One region of the Brotaphodocola sp. genome, then DNA from elsewhere that is predicted to be linked to it. Evidence: riboswitches for the same ligand, from Rfam matches in the RefSeq annotation. Region 1 holds a riboswitch; the other holds the start of a gene.
What was found. A riboswitch is a leader RNA that binds a small molecule or an ion and turns the genes downstream of it on or off. The one in region 1 is predicted to bind FMN.
Positions count from the first base shown of each region.

Region 2: it holds a riboswitch for FMN, as region 1 does, so the genes downstream of both, ribD (bifunctional diaminohydroxyphosphoribosylaminopyrimidine deaminase/5-amino-6-(5-phosphoribosylamino)uracil reductase RibD) here and AC4EVX_RS10035 (ECF transporter S component) in region 1, are expected to answer to the same signal.

Region 1 is NZ_CFAHBC010000027.1:27,170-33,356, forward strand. It holds gene AC4EVX_RS10015 (hypothetical protein) at 1-1, opposite strand, end outside; gene AC4EVX_RS10020 (3'-5' exonuclease) at 63-785, opposite strand; gene AC4EVX_RS10025 (deaminase) at 832-1,332, opposite strand; gene AC4EVX_RS10030 (L-threonylcarbamoyladenylate synthase) at 1,421-2,476, opposite strand; gene AC4EVX_RS10035 (ECF transporter S component) at 2,643-3,269, opposite strand; FMN riboswitch at 3,710-3,844, opposite strand; gene AC4EVX_RS10040 (fructose-1,6-bisphosphatase) at 4,002-5,981, opposite strand; gene AC4EVX_RS10045 (N-acetylmuramoyl-L-alanine amidase) at 6,174-6,187, opposite strand, start outside.
Region 2 is NZ_CFAHBC010000022.1:39,619-45,805, reverse strand. It holds gene AC4EVX_RS09125 (MATE family efflux transporter) at 1-1,116, opposite strand, end outside; gene AC4EVX_RS09120 (hypothetical protein) at 1,398-2,753, shown strand; FMN riboswitch at 2,933-3,048, shown strand; gene ribD (bifunctional diaminohydroxyphosphoribosylaminopyrimidine deaminase/5-amino-6-(5-phosphoribosylamino)uracil reductase RibD) at 3,401-4,597, shown strand; gene ribE (riboflavin synthase) at 4,624-5,307, shown strand; gene AC4EVX_RS09105 (bifunctional 3,4-dihydroxy-2-butanone-4-phosphate synthase/GTP cyclohydrolase II) at 5,405-6,187, shown strand, end outside.

The sequences.
Region 1 (6,187 bases):
TGATACATGAACCTCTCTTTCTTTTTCATCTTATTTTTTTCTTGTTCCAAATACACCCGCGCTCATTTTTTGACAATCCTGCCGTATTGCAAAATCAACTGATCATGAAGTCTTGAGGCTTCGCTACGGCTCAATTCTTCAAAGCGCACAGGTAAACTTATTTTATGATATTTTATAAAATACCGCAAGTCTTCTTTTTGCTTTTCCGATGCCGGCTGATCCCGTTTTACCTTGTAAATAAGCGGTTTTGGAACAAAAAGCTCCGGCTTGTTCTGCCCGAATCGTCTCGCAATCTTTGTATACAATCTCACCGTGTCCCACGCATCCGAGCATGCCCGATGTGCCCGCTCCCGCTCAATCCCAAAAAACGCACAGGCGACAGCTAGGTTTTTCCTCTCCTCCACCGGCATAAATGCCCGGCAGAGCGCAAGCGTATCAATTCCGTTCCGCTCAAAAGATTCCCCCTGATTTACTGTCGCCCGTTTCAGAAAACGGTAATCAAACATCACCTGATGCCCCACAATCGGAAGTTCTCCACAGAATTTCAAAAATTCATCGAGAACCTCCCCGATCATCGGCGCTTTTTCCACCATCTCATCCGTAATTCCGGTCAGATCAGATACAAAATCGGGAATCGGACATCCGGGATTGACTAACTGCTGATACTCTCCCGCGACCTCTCCATTCTCCACGCGAATTGCGCCGATCTCGATAATCCGATCTTTCTTTGGATCAAGTCCCGTCGTCTCAAGATCAACCGCCACAAAACTCAACTGTTCTGCCAAATTTCCCTGATCACATTCCCATTTTTTCTCAGATTTTTCAGATTTTTCAGACATCGATCTCAATCTTTCTTCCACTGCACTCATACTGGTAATAGCGAACACCCGCTGCATTTAACATGCGCTTTGACGCACGGACAGACGGAGAATCCGGATACTTGTCTTCCTTATAGATAATCGTCTGAATTCCTGCCTGAATGATCGCCTTCGCACACTCATTGCACGGGAACAGCGTCACATAGAGCTTGCTTCCCTCAAGGCTTCCGCCCCGATAATTCAAAATCGCATTGAGCTCACTGTGCGTCACATAGAGGTATTTTGCACTGTACGGATCTGTCGTCTCCGCCTCTTTTCCCCACGGGAACTCATCATCGGAACAACCCTTCGGAAATCCATTGTATCCCATCGACATGATTTTGTTATCCTGGCTGACGATGCAGGCTCCTACCTGCGTGTTCGGATCTTTCGATCGACGACCGGAAAGGTCTGCAATTCCCATAAAATACTCATCCCAGGAAATGTAATCCCGACGCTTCTTCGTCTCTGACATAAAATTCTCCTTTTTCTATTTTTTATCTTTTTTGGTGCACGATTATCTTTCTCAAACTCAAATTATCTCTTATCTGTCTTTTGTCTCCTCAGACTTTCAGGATATGGTATCCTGCCGCCTTTGTCAGACGGTTCATGATCGCCTGACCGAGATGATCTTTAGAGAAACTCTCCGAATAAATCACATCGACATCGAGATCATCAAACTCTCTGAGAACAGCAAACAGGTTGTGGGCGATCGTCTCTTCCTTTGCACGCTCTCCGACACTGCGGACAAGTCCGTCCGGATAGCTCGACCGGCTCTCATCGGTGCAGATCACACCTACCCGCAGATTCTGCTCAAGTCCTTCTTTTACAAGCTCATTGATCTTGTTTGCGACTGCCTCTGCCTCGCCCTCCACAAGTGTCATCTGTGCATGAGGAGCGTAGTGGCGGTACTTCATGCCCGGAGCCTTCGGATGAAAATCAGCAGTTGGCGGTCCCTGAATCGCCGGATCGATCTCGACATGACCGACGGTCTTTTCAAGCATCTCCATCGTCACAGCTCCCGGACGAAGAAGCGTCGGCACCTCACCGGACACATCGACAATCGTCGACTCCACACCGATTCCGACCGGACCTCCATCAAGAATCATCTCAATTCTTCCATTCATATCCTGCCATACATGCTGAGCTGTCGTCGGACTTGGACGACCGGAAGTATTCGCACTCGGCGCTGCAACCGGAACCTTCGCAAGATGAATCAGACGGTTTGCAACCGGATCGCTCGGCATCCGCACCGCCACGGTCTCAAGACCACCCGTCGTTCCATACGGCACGATACTGCTCTTCGGAAAAATCATCGTCAACGGTCCCGGCCAATATGCCTCGGCAAGTTTTCTTCCCGCTTCCGGAATTTCCTTCACAAGGGGTTCAAGCTCCTCCATGCAGGAAATATGCGCGATCAGCGGATTGTCCGACGGACGCCCCTTCGCCGCATAGATTTTTTTCGCTGCCTCCTCATTCAGAGCATTCGCACCGAGTCCATAAACTGTCTCCGTCGGAAATGCTACAAGCCCTCCATCCCGAAGAATCTGCGCTGCCTCCGCCAGCTCCTCATCTCGTATCTCTGCTGTATCCTGTATTTTCACCATCTTTGTTTCCATTGGTGTGTTCCTCTTTTCTTTTTCAGATAAATATTTCCCAATATCATATCTCGTATCATATCACAAAAAAACCGGAAAGGAAATATAAAGCCTTCCTTTCCGGTTTTTCCAGATTCTGCTATTTATTATGTTCTTTATCTTATTGTTCTACATCCTTTATGCGAAGTTATGCCCGAACGCCCCGTCTCGCCTGACTGGCTGTGCTGTGAATCACAACACTGACTCTCTTATACACAAGAGCGGTGATCAGGGAAACCACAATGCCCTTTACCACATTGAACGGTCCCACACACAGAAGAGCGAACGTCCACACATTGCTGACTGCCGGATTGATCTGTGCTCCCATCGAGATGATCGTGTCAAGTGGCATGAAGTGAGAATAGAACGGAAGCATCACGACAGCATTGAGGACAACTCCTGCCATTGCCATCAGAATCGTTCCAACTGTCATTCCAATTCCGGCGCCTTTCTTCGTGCGATTGAAGTGGTAAATCAATCCTGCCGGGATCACAAGTGCACATCCAATCGTAAAGTTCGCAAACTCTCCGACAAATCCGGTGCTCGTCGGCTTAATCACGAGCTTCACCAGAATCTTCACTGCCTCAATCACAATCCCTGCAACCGGTCCAAGTGCAAAGCTCCCGACAAGTACCGGAACCTCACTGAAATCAAGTCCGTAAAAACTCGGTGCCAGAAATACGAGCGGCACCTCAAACATCATCAGCACACCCGCCAGCGCGCCGAGCATTCCCATCAATACCACATTTCTTGTCGTAAACAGTTTCTCTCTCATTGTTGACTCCTCCTCTTGCCATGATGTAAGTTCCTTTCAGTCACAGCACATCCGTCCTCGCCTTCTGAGTACTTTCACTTTCTTTATGAAAAAACTTCACCCAGAAATAAATTTTTGATGCACCGCAGGGAGTATCATGCGAAACAAATGAGTGTTTGAGTCGACGCTCGCAGAATATTTTTCATGAACACAATCTTCCATCTTTTATGCTTCTATGAATAAAAAAGAATGTGCCCTGGCACATTCTCGCGCCGAGGCGCGGTTGCTTCGGCAACCATCTTCCCCTGCGCCGAGTGCGCATCCTCGCGGAGCGTTTTTGTATGATAGGACGCAATTTCCTATCATATCAAAAAGCCCCAGATTTGCTTGAAATCTGGGGCTTGCTTTTTGAGTGAAGATCTGTCACTTTCTAACTCTCTATATTCTGACATCTATTCGCATAATCTCTTCTTTCATCCAGACTTTACTGTCGGTTCCGGAATCTCACCGGATCAGCCACTTGCGCAGGTCGCGGACTTCTCTTCTCTCAAAGAGTCACCGCCGGTGGGGAATCGCACCCCGCCCCGAAGAACTTATTTTTTATTTATTTGCTGTCAGTATAATCACTTTTTCCTGTCTCGTCAATCCTTTTTTACAAAATCTGTTGCCGTTTGTGCCACACATGAACGGTAACGAAGATTTTTATCACAAAACTCATTCCCATCCATGCGCAATACCCACAACAAAAATGCTTTATCTCTGACCATTTGAATTGTGAGACGGGAACTTCTCGATGATACGTCCACTTCGGTATGCCTCAAGCAGATACTCAAGATCTGCAATATCCGCTTTAAGTTTCCGTCCGCTGTCCGTATCTCCGACGAGCTCCCTCTCCGTCGATCTCTGAATAATCACACTGTCGGAGTGAATGTCACTCTCATTCTCGATCGCAGACTCGGTCGACTCAAACGGCTTATGCGCCGCAAGAATCAGTCCGTAAGAATTGTAAATCAGTGTATATCCGGCGATTCCGGTCTCCTTCTGGTAAGCGCGCGAGAAACCACCGTCAATAACGAGAACCTTTCCTCCACACTTGACCGGGCTCTCTCCATTCTTCGTCTTGACCGGAACATGACCGTTGATGATGTGACCGTCCTCTGGTGACAAACCAAATTCCTCAAGAATCCTGTTTGCAACCTCCTCGTCCTCGATCAGCGTGTAGTATGGATTCTTCTTCTCCCTGTGTGTCTCCTTCTCCGCGAGGAAATACCGCTCAAATGTCGCCATCTTCGTCTTTCCAAACAGCGGGGAATTCTCGTGAAGCCAGATATACCACATCAGATCACGACCGCGCTTGCGCTCCACAAGATCCTCTGCGACAAAGCCTTTTCGGATATACTCATCAAAAAACTCGTAGAGAGATCTGCCACTGCAACGATGTCCGTAAAGCTCCACCTCGCGGAAACTGCCGTTCTCATTTAACGGCACACAGCCGTGAAAGAGCAGATTTCCGTTGTATACTTTGTACAGACTTCCCTTTGCAAGCAGGAAACGCATGTGTTCCTGAAGTTTTTCACACTTCTGGAAGGCATTCTCGAGACGCTCCATCACCTGCTCCTCGGCATCACTCAGGCGATACGGGGCTTTCGGATCTACAGTTGGGAAATTCATATCCAGAAGTTTATATTCTTTTCCGTCGAGCGTGATCACACCGCGCTCATAGTCAATGCGGTGAAGAAGCGCACGCCCCTCCAGACCGAACTCCGGATGCTCCTTGCTCATCTGTCCCTCGACCTTGAACTGAATGATTGAGATCGCCTTGTGCATCTTTAAGTTCATCTCTCTCTCATTCTTGTTTTTCGGAGGCTCCCCTTTCAGTGCAAAACAGGTACACGGATCATTCTCATACGCCTGCATCGCAAATGTCGCAAGCGGAAGAAGATTGATTCCATAGCCCTCCTCCAGAATATCCAGATTGCCATAACGGGCACAGATTCGGAGTGCATTTGCAATGCAGGCTCTCTGTCCGGTCGCTGCTCCCATCCAGAGTACATCGTGATTGCCCCACTGTACATCCACGGAATGATATGCCATCAGATCATCCATAATGATGTGCGGGCCTGGACCACGGTCATAGATATCGCCGAGAATATGAAGATGATCGACGACAAGTCTCTGAATCAGTTCACACAGAGCCGCGATAAAATCCTCCGCTCTTCCAAGACGAATGATCGTCTGCACAATCGCATCGTAGTAAGATTCCTTGTCTCTGACATCGTCCTTCTCAGTAATCAGCTCCTCGATCACATACGCAAATTCCGGCGGAAGTGCCTTGCGGACCTTTGATCGCGTGTATTTGCTGGCAGCTCTCTTGCTGACTGCAATCAGACGGTAAAGCGTGATCTTATACCAATCCTTCTTGTTCTTTGTCTTTGCGAGAATCCGTGCCATCTTCTCGCGCGGATAATAAATCAGGGTTGCTAACGTGCGCTTATCCTGATCGCTCAGCGTTGTTCCGAATACCTCGTTCACCTTACGTCGCACAGCACCCGAACCGTTCTTGAGCACATGGGCAAACGCCTCATACTCTCCGTGCACATCCGTCAAAAAATGCTCGGTTCCCTTTGGCAGGTTCAAAATTGCCTCCAGATTGATGACTTCCATCGATGCGGCTGCAATCGTCGGATACAGTTCTGACAATCTTTCCAGATATCTTGTCTGTAAATCGTGCATACCCCAAACTCCTTCCTTTTCTTCTCCCCTCATCACTTTCTGCCATGTATACAATGTATCTTTATTATAACAGATTTGGAGACTTCCAAAAAGAGTTTTGCCTTATGTACCTTCCAAAGTGCATGTTATCCGTTACTGTTCACACGCCCTGCAAACGGTACATGATGTATGGCACAAATGGTAACGCCCCAATCATCTCTGATTCA
Region 2 (6,187 bases), on a different contig from region 1:
GATAGAGATTCCAGCCGGAGCAAAGTAGAACAGGGTGTCAAATTTCAAGTAGCGTGTGGCAGTCGCAAGAATCGTCGGATTTTCTGACCCTGTCACAAGATAGATCAGGCGTGGAGCTACGGTGTAACTTAAAAGAATCATGCCGAGGGACCAGACCCAGGTCAGAATCAGTGCATGGTGGATACCGGTCCGGATGCGGTCAAGGGCTCCCGCTCCCATGTTTTGTCCGCAGTAGGTCGCCATAGTGACACCCATGACACTGAATGGAAGCATGAAAAATTCCGTGATTTTGCGGGCTGCGGTGTGAGCGACGATGATATCCTGTCCGAACGTATTGATTGCACACTGGAGAGCCAGGGTTCCGAAAAATACGAGGGACATCATCGTTGCCATCGAAAGTCCGGAGGTATAGAGTTCGCGGACTTCGTCAAGACTAATGCGAAAATCGCTCAAACTAAAATGAAAGACTTCATAACGCCGGAACATGTAGATCAGGCTCAGAATCGCGGAGAGCGACTGGGCGAGAACCGTCGCCCACGCAGCTCCGGCGACGCCGAGTTTGAGGACGAGGATGAAGAACAGATCCAGTCCAACATTCAAAACGGCTGAAAAAATTAGAAACAGGAGTGGGGCTGTCGTATCTCCGACGGAGCGAAGAATTGAAGCGCAGGCATTGTAGAGCATCGTCGCAGAGAGTCCGAGAAGTACCACTCGAATGTAAGAGGTGGACTGTGGCAACAGGGTATCCGGAACATTGAGGATTCTCATCAGGGTCGGAAGTCCGGCAACACAGAGAACAGTAAGGAGAATGGAGGTCAGAGTGCCGAGAAGCAGACTTCCGGCTCCGAATCGGTGCACTCCGCGCTCATCTTTTGCACCAAACTGCCGAGAGATCAGAATGGCAAAACCGTTTGTGAGTCCGGACAGAAAGCCAATGAAAAGCGTGCTGATCGAGGTAGTTGCACCGACAGAGGCAAGCGCGGTCTCTCCGAGCGTACTGCCGACAACGCGGGTGTCAGCAAGGCTGTAACAGAGCTGAAACAGATTCCCGAGCGCAACTGGGAGCGCAAATTCCAGCATATTTTTGGCGGGAGATCCCTTTGTGAGGTCTTTCATAAGTAAAATTTAAATCCTTTCGTATGTAAAATCATTTTTATTTTCTTGTTTTCTTTTTCTTTGTTTCTTAGTTTCTGATTTGTTTTTTATGTTGATTCGTGCACAGCAGATTGTACAGCAAAATCTTTTTCTCTGCAACGTCAAATCCACCAAAAGAAAAGAATCTCTGAAATCCGGTAACGAAAATGTAAGGAAAGAGTAAGTCCTTCGTTCTTGTAATGACTGAACCAAATTCTGTATAATAAAATCAAACGAAGGGTCAATGGAAGGGAGGCGGAGCGATGAGACAGGAGAAACGAGTTTGGTGGAGTTTTTCAGCGTGGGAGGCAGACCTATTTGAACAGTATCTGGAGGATCAGGCATTGCAGGGATGGTTTCCGGAGAAAATTGGCAATTTCGGGATCAAGTTTTCTTATGGAAAGCCGGAAAAGCGAAGATATGCAACTGTTCTCGTTCCGGGAAGCTCGACATTGACGGGAGTAGATTCATGGGCGGAAAAGAAGTTTCAGGAGCGGTGTGAAGATTCGGGATGGAAGTTCCAGTGCAGGGGAATAAACTGGCAGGTTTTCTATACGACAGATGAGAATGTGAAGCGGACAGAAGAGATGAGCGAGGCAAGGCAGTTTGAGATCCAGAAATCTCTTGTGTGGGGTTGGTCGACGCGAATTCTGTATCCCATTTTGATTGTTTTGAATTGCTGGATTTTGTGTCGGAGTTTACAAAATCCGGGAGTTGTGCTTGCAGATCCCTTGAATTTCCTCTCTGTGATTGTGACGACGATGATCATGGTTTCCTGGGGCATGCTCTATGTTCGACTTATGTTGTGGGTGCACAGAAAGAATAAGATTCTGAGGAGGAGCGGGAAGCAGTCGATATCTCCAGAGAAACTTACGGCAACGGAGGTGAACCGGCGACTGAAATGGAGAAAAATCGGGCAGGCAACGTGGATTTTCCTGATTTTCATCATTTTGTCAGCACTGTATGCGGTTTCTCTGCCGGTTTTTATCAGCGGTATGGTCTCTATGTTTCTTATGTTTGGGATTGTTCTGTTCATGCAGAGATGGATTCGTGAAAACGGAAGTGGAAACAACAGGGAAGACTGGATCGGTTATTTTGTGGGTGTTGTCGTGATCAGCATGATCGCATTTCCACTGTGCAATGCGATGGTTGGGTACTTCATGCGGGCGGAAGAAAAAAGTCAGACGGAGATAGACTCAAATTTAAATCACTCGAGCAATCCGAGTAATTTAAGCAACTTAAACGAGAAGCATACCGTGTTTGCAAGTTATCAGACGAGCGATATGCGTGTGAATGGTGCAGGAAATCCGGTTGGAGTGACGATTTTCAAGAGCCCGATTCCATGGGTGATCAGTCAGACAAAGAAAAATTATCCCAAGGATATGACTGATCTGTGGGAGCAGAGCGAACAGGAACTTCCTGAGACGGAGACCTTTTTGAATCTTCCAGAGAATGTGAAGGTGATCTGGTGTCGTTACACGATCCGAAAAGAGGAGGCGACGGCAGTTGCTGTGGATGAGGTGGTGCTGAGTGATAAAAATCGCCTGGTGATTCTTGATTTTGGAGGTGGAACGGATGATGCAGGGCTTGAGAAAGCGGTGAAAGCCTTTGTGGATTGATTCTGCCAATCTGAAAACTCCGTATGAAGCGTAATGTTGTTCGCTGCTGTTCAGAGGTAGGCACTTTTGGAACCGAAAGTGCCGTAAGATAATATGTTGTCAGACTATTGAGAAAAGAAGTCTGAAAAATAGATTGACAAATGAAGGAGAGGGGAGTATATTAAAAATCAACAACAGAACAACGTCTTCAGGGCGGGGAGTGTTTCCCCACCGGTGGTGATAGCCCACGAGCCGTAAGGCATGATTCGGTGAAATTCCGAGGCCGACAGTATAGTCTGGATGAAAGAAGATTATGACACAATCGCACATACGCAGAATAGACAGATAGAACTATTTGGATATCCGTTAGGTATCAGGATCAGATTAGATATGAACTCGATATCAGACAAAAGATTGATCAGTCACAGAATATCATCGCTCTGGAATGAAAATTCCAGAGCTTTTTGTATTTATGAGATTATGAGAGGCTGATAAGCAATAAGACGAGAATTTAAAAGAAAAGTTTATTTGAATATTTTGAGTGTGTCGAGATGTTAAAACCTTAAAACAGATTGAAATGGAAATCAGAAATGTCCTGAACAGAGGAAAATGTTCTAAGACGAGCTCCTGTTGGATTCAAGGAAAAGAAGAAAGGCAGGGAGTGAGAAGTGGCAGATCAAAATGATACAAAGCAGAATGATATAGAGCAGAACAACATCGATCAGAAATATATGCGGATGGCGCTTGAACTTGCAAAAAAGGGGACGGGGCGAGTTTCTCCGAATCCGTTAGTCGGCGCGGTTCTTGTAAAAAATGGAGAGGTCATTGGGAGCGGGTATCATGAGAGATACGGCGAAGCGCATGCAGAGCGAAATGCGCTTGCCTCGTGTACCGAGTCTCCGGAGGGAGCGACTCTCTATGTGACACTTGAACCGTGCTGTCATTATGGCAAACAGCCACCGTGCACATTGGCGGTTCTCGAGGCAAAGATTGCGAGAGTCGTGGTTGGAAGCGGAGATCCGAATCCGCTTGTCGCCGGAAAGGGGATTGAGATTTTACGAAATCACGGCGTGCAGGTCACCGAGCATGTGCTTGAACAGGAGTGCAGAGAACTCAATCGGATATTTTTCTGGTATATCCGCACAGGACTTCCGTATGTCGTGATGAAATATGCGATGACACTCGATGGAAAGATTGCGACTGCGACAGGCGCATCGAAGTGGATTACGGGAGAGCAGGCGAGAGCACATGTACAAGGGCAAAGAAACCGCTATACGGCGATTATGGCGGGAGTCGGAACGGTGCTTGCGGATGATCCGCTGTTGACTTGTCGAATCGCGGGTGGGCGAAATCCGATTCGCATTGTCTGCGACACGCATCTTCGAACACCGCTCACTTCCAAGATTGTGGAGACGGCGGACAGAGAGAGTGCCCCAGTCATTCTTGCCACCTGTTGTCAGGATGCGGAGCGCAAAACCTTGTATGAGCAGAGCGGATGCCAGGTTCTGGTGACAGAAGAGCGAGACGGTCATCTTGATCTGAACGATCTGATGCAAAAACTTGGAAAAATGAAAATTGACAGTATTCTCCTTGAAGGCGGGGGAACGCTCAACTGGTCTGTTTTGAATGCCGGACTTGTCAATCATGTGCAGGCTTACCTTGCACCGAAACTTTTTGGAGGAAGAAAAGCAAAGACACCGATTGAGGGGGAGGGTGTGAGAACACCAAAACAGGCAGTCAGACTCCGCGCAGACACTATGACAGTGACAAGACTTGGAGAGGATTTCCTGATTGAGGGCGAGATCGAGCACGGAGAGGATAATGACAGTGGGACAGATGAAGATGATCGAGCAAACTGTGGATGATGTGAATGAGAGGAGATGAGGAAAACGTGTTTACAGGAATTATAGAGGAGGTTGGAAGTGTGATCGCAGTCAGAAAAGGCACACACTCCGCAGTCCTTGAGATCTGTGCAGATCACATTTTAGAGGATGTGCATCTGGGAGACAGCATTGCCGTCAATGGAGTCTGCCTGACGGTAACCTCGTTTCAGAAAAATCGCTTCACGGCGGATGTGATGCATGAGACACTGAACCGCTCTTCATTATCAGATGCCAAACCGGGAAAACGGGTAAATTTGGAGCGGGCGATGCTTGCGGGAGGACGATTTGGTGGTCATATGGTTTCCGGTCATATCGATGGAACTGGACGGATTGAGGAGATTTGGAAAGATGACAATGCTGTCTGGTACACAATTCAGGCAAGTTCCAGACTTTTGCGCTATATTGTGGAAAAAGGGTCGATCGCGATTGATGGAATCAGCCTGACAGTGGCTAAAGTTGGAACGACAGATTTTTCTGTCTCAATCATTCCGCACACCGCCCAGGTGACGACACTTGGGGAGCGAAAGAGAGGCGATCTGGTCAATCTGGAAACAGATCTGATTGGAAAATATGTGGAGCGTCTTCTCACGACAGAAAATGGAGCCAGTAAGACCGATCAAGCTGATGAAGCCAAAGGTGGAACAGATGGTGGTGGACTGACAAGAGAATTTCTTGAAAAATATGGATTTTAAAAGAATTTTTTAAAAGAATTCAAGGATTTATTGAGAATTCGTTGCTTGGACCTGGATAAAGAAATTTGAATAAAGAAAAAAGGTGGAGGAAACAGCGATGGAAATAAAACAGACAGAGAAGTTTGATACGATTGAGCAGGCACTTGAGGATCTTCGCGCGGGAAAAATTATTCTGGTGACGGATGATCCGGATCGGGAAAATGAGGGAGATTTCATCTGTGCAGGAGAATTTGCGACGACAGAGAACATTAATTTCATGGCGACACACGGAAAAGGACTGATCTGTATGCCGATGTCGGAGGAATATGTAAGAAAACTTCAGATTCCACAGATGGTTGCTAACAATACCGACAATCATGAAACAGCGTTTACAGTCTCAATCGATGCGATCACGACGACAACAGGAATTTCGGCAAAGGAGCGCTCAATGACAGCGATGTGTTGCATCGCGGAGAATGCAAAACCGGAGGATTTCAGACGACCGGGTCATATGTTTCCGCTTCTTGCAAAGAAAAATGGTGTGCTTGAGAGAAATGGTCACACCGAGGCAACGGTGGATCTGTGTCGTCTTGCGGGACTTAAAGCCTGCGGACTTTGCTGTGAGATCATGAGAGAGGACGGTACGATGATGCGAACCGGAGAGCTTCGGGAACTCGCGAAAAAATGGAATCTCACCTTTATTACAATCAAGGATCTTCAGGAATATCGAAAGATCCATGATTGTCTGATTGACCGAGTGACTGTGACAAAGATGCCGACGAAATACGGCGAATTTACGGCTTACGGTTATGTGAATCGCTTAAATGGAGAGCATCACGTTGCGCTTGTGAAGGGCGAGATCGGAGATGGGAAGGATGTGCTTTGTCGTGTTCACTCGGAA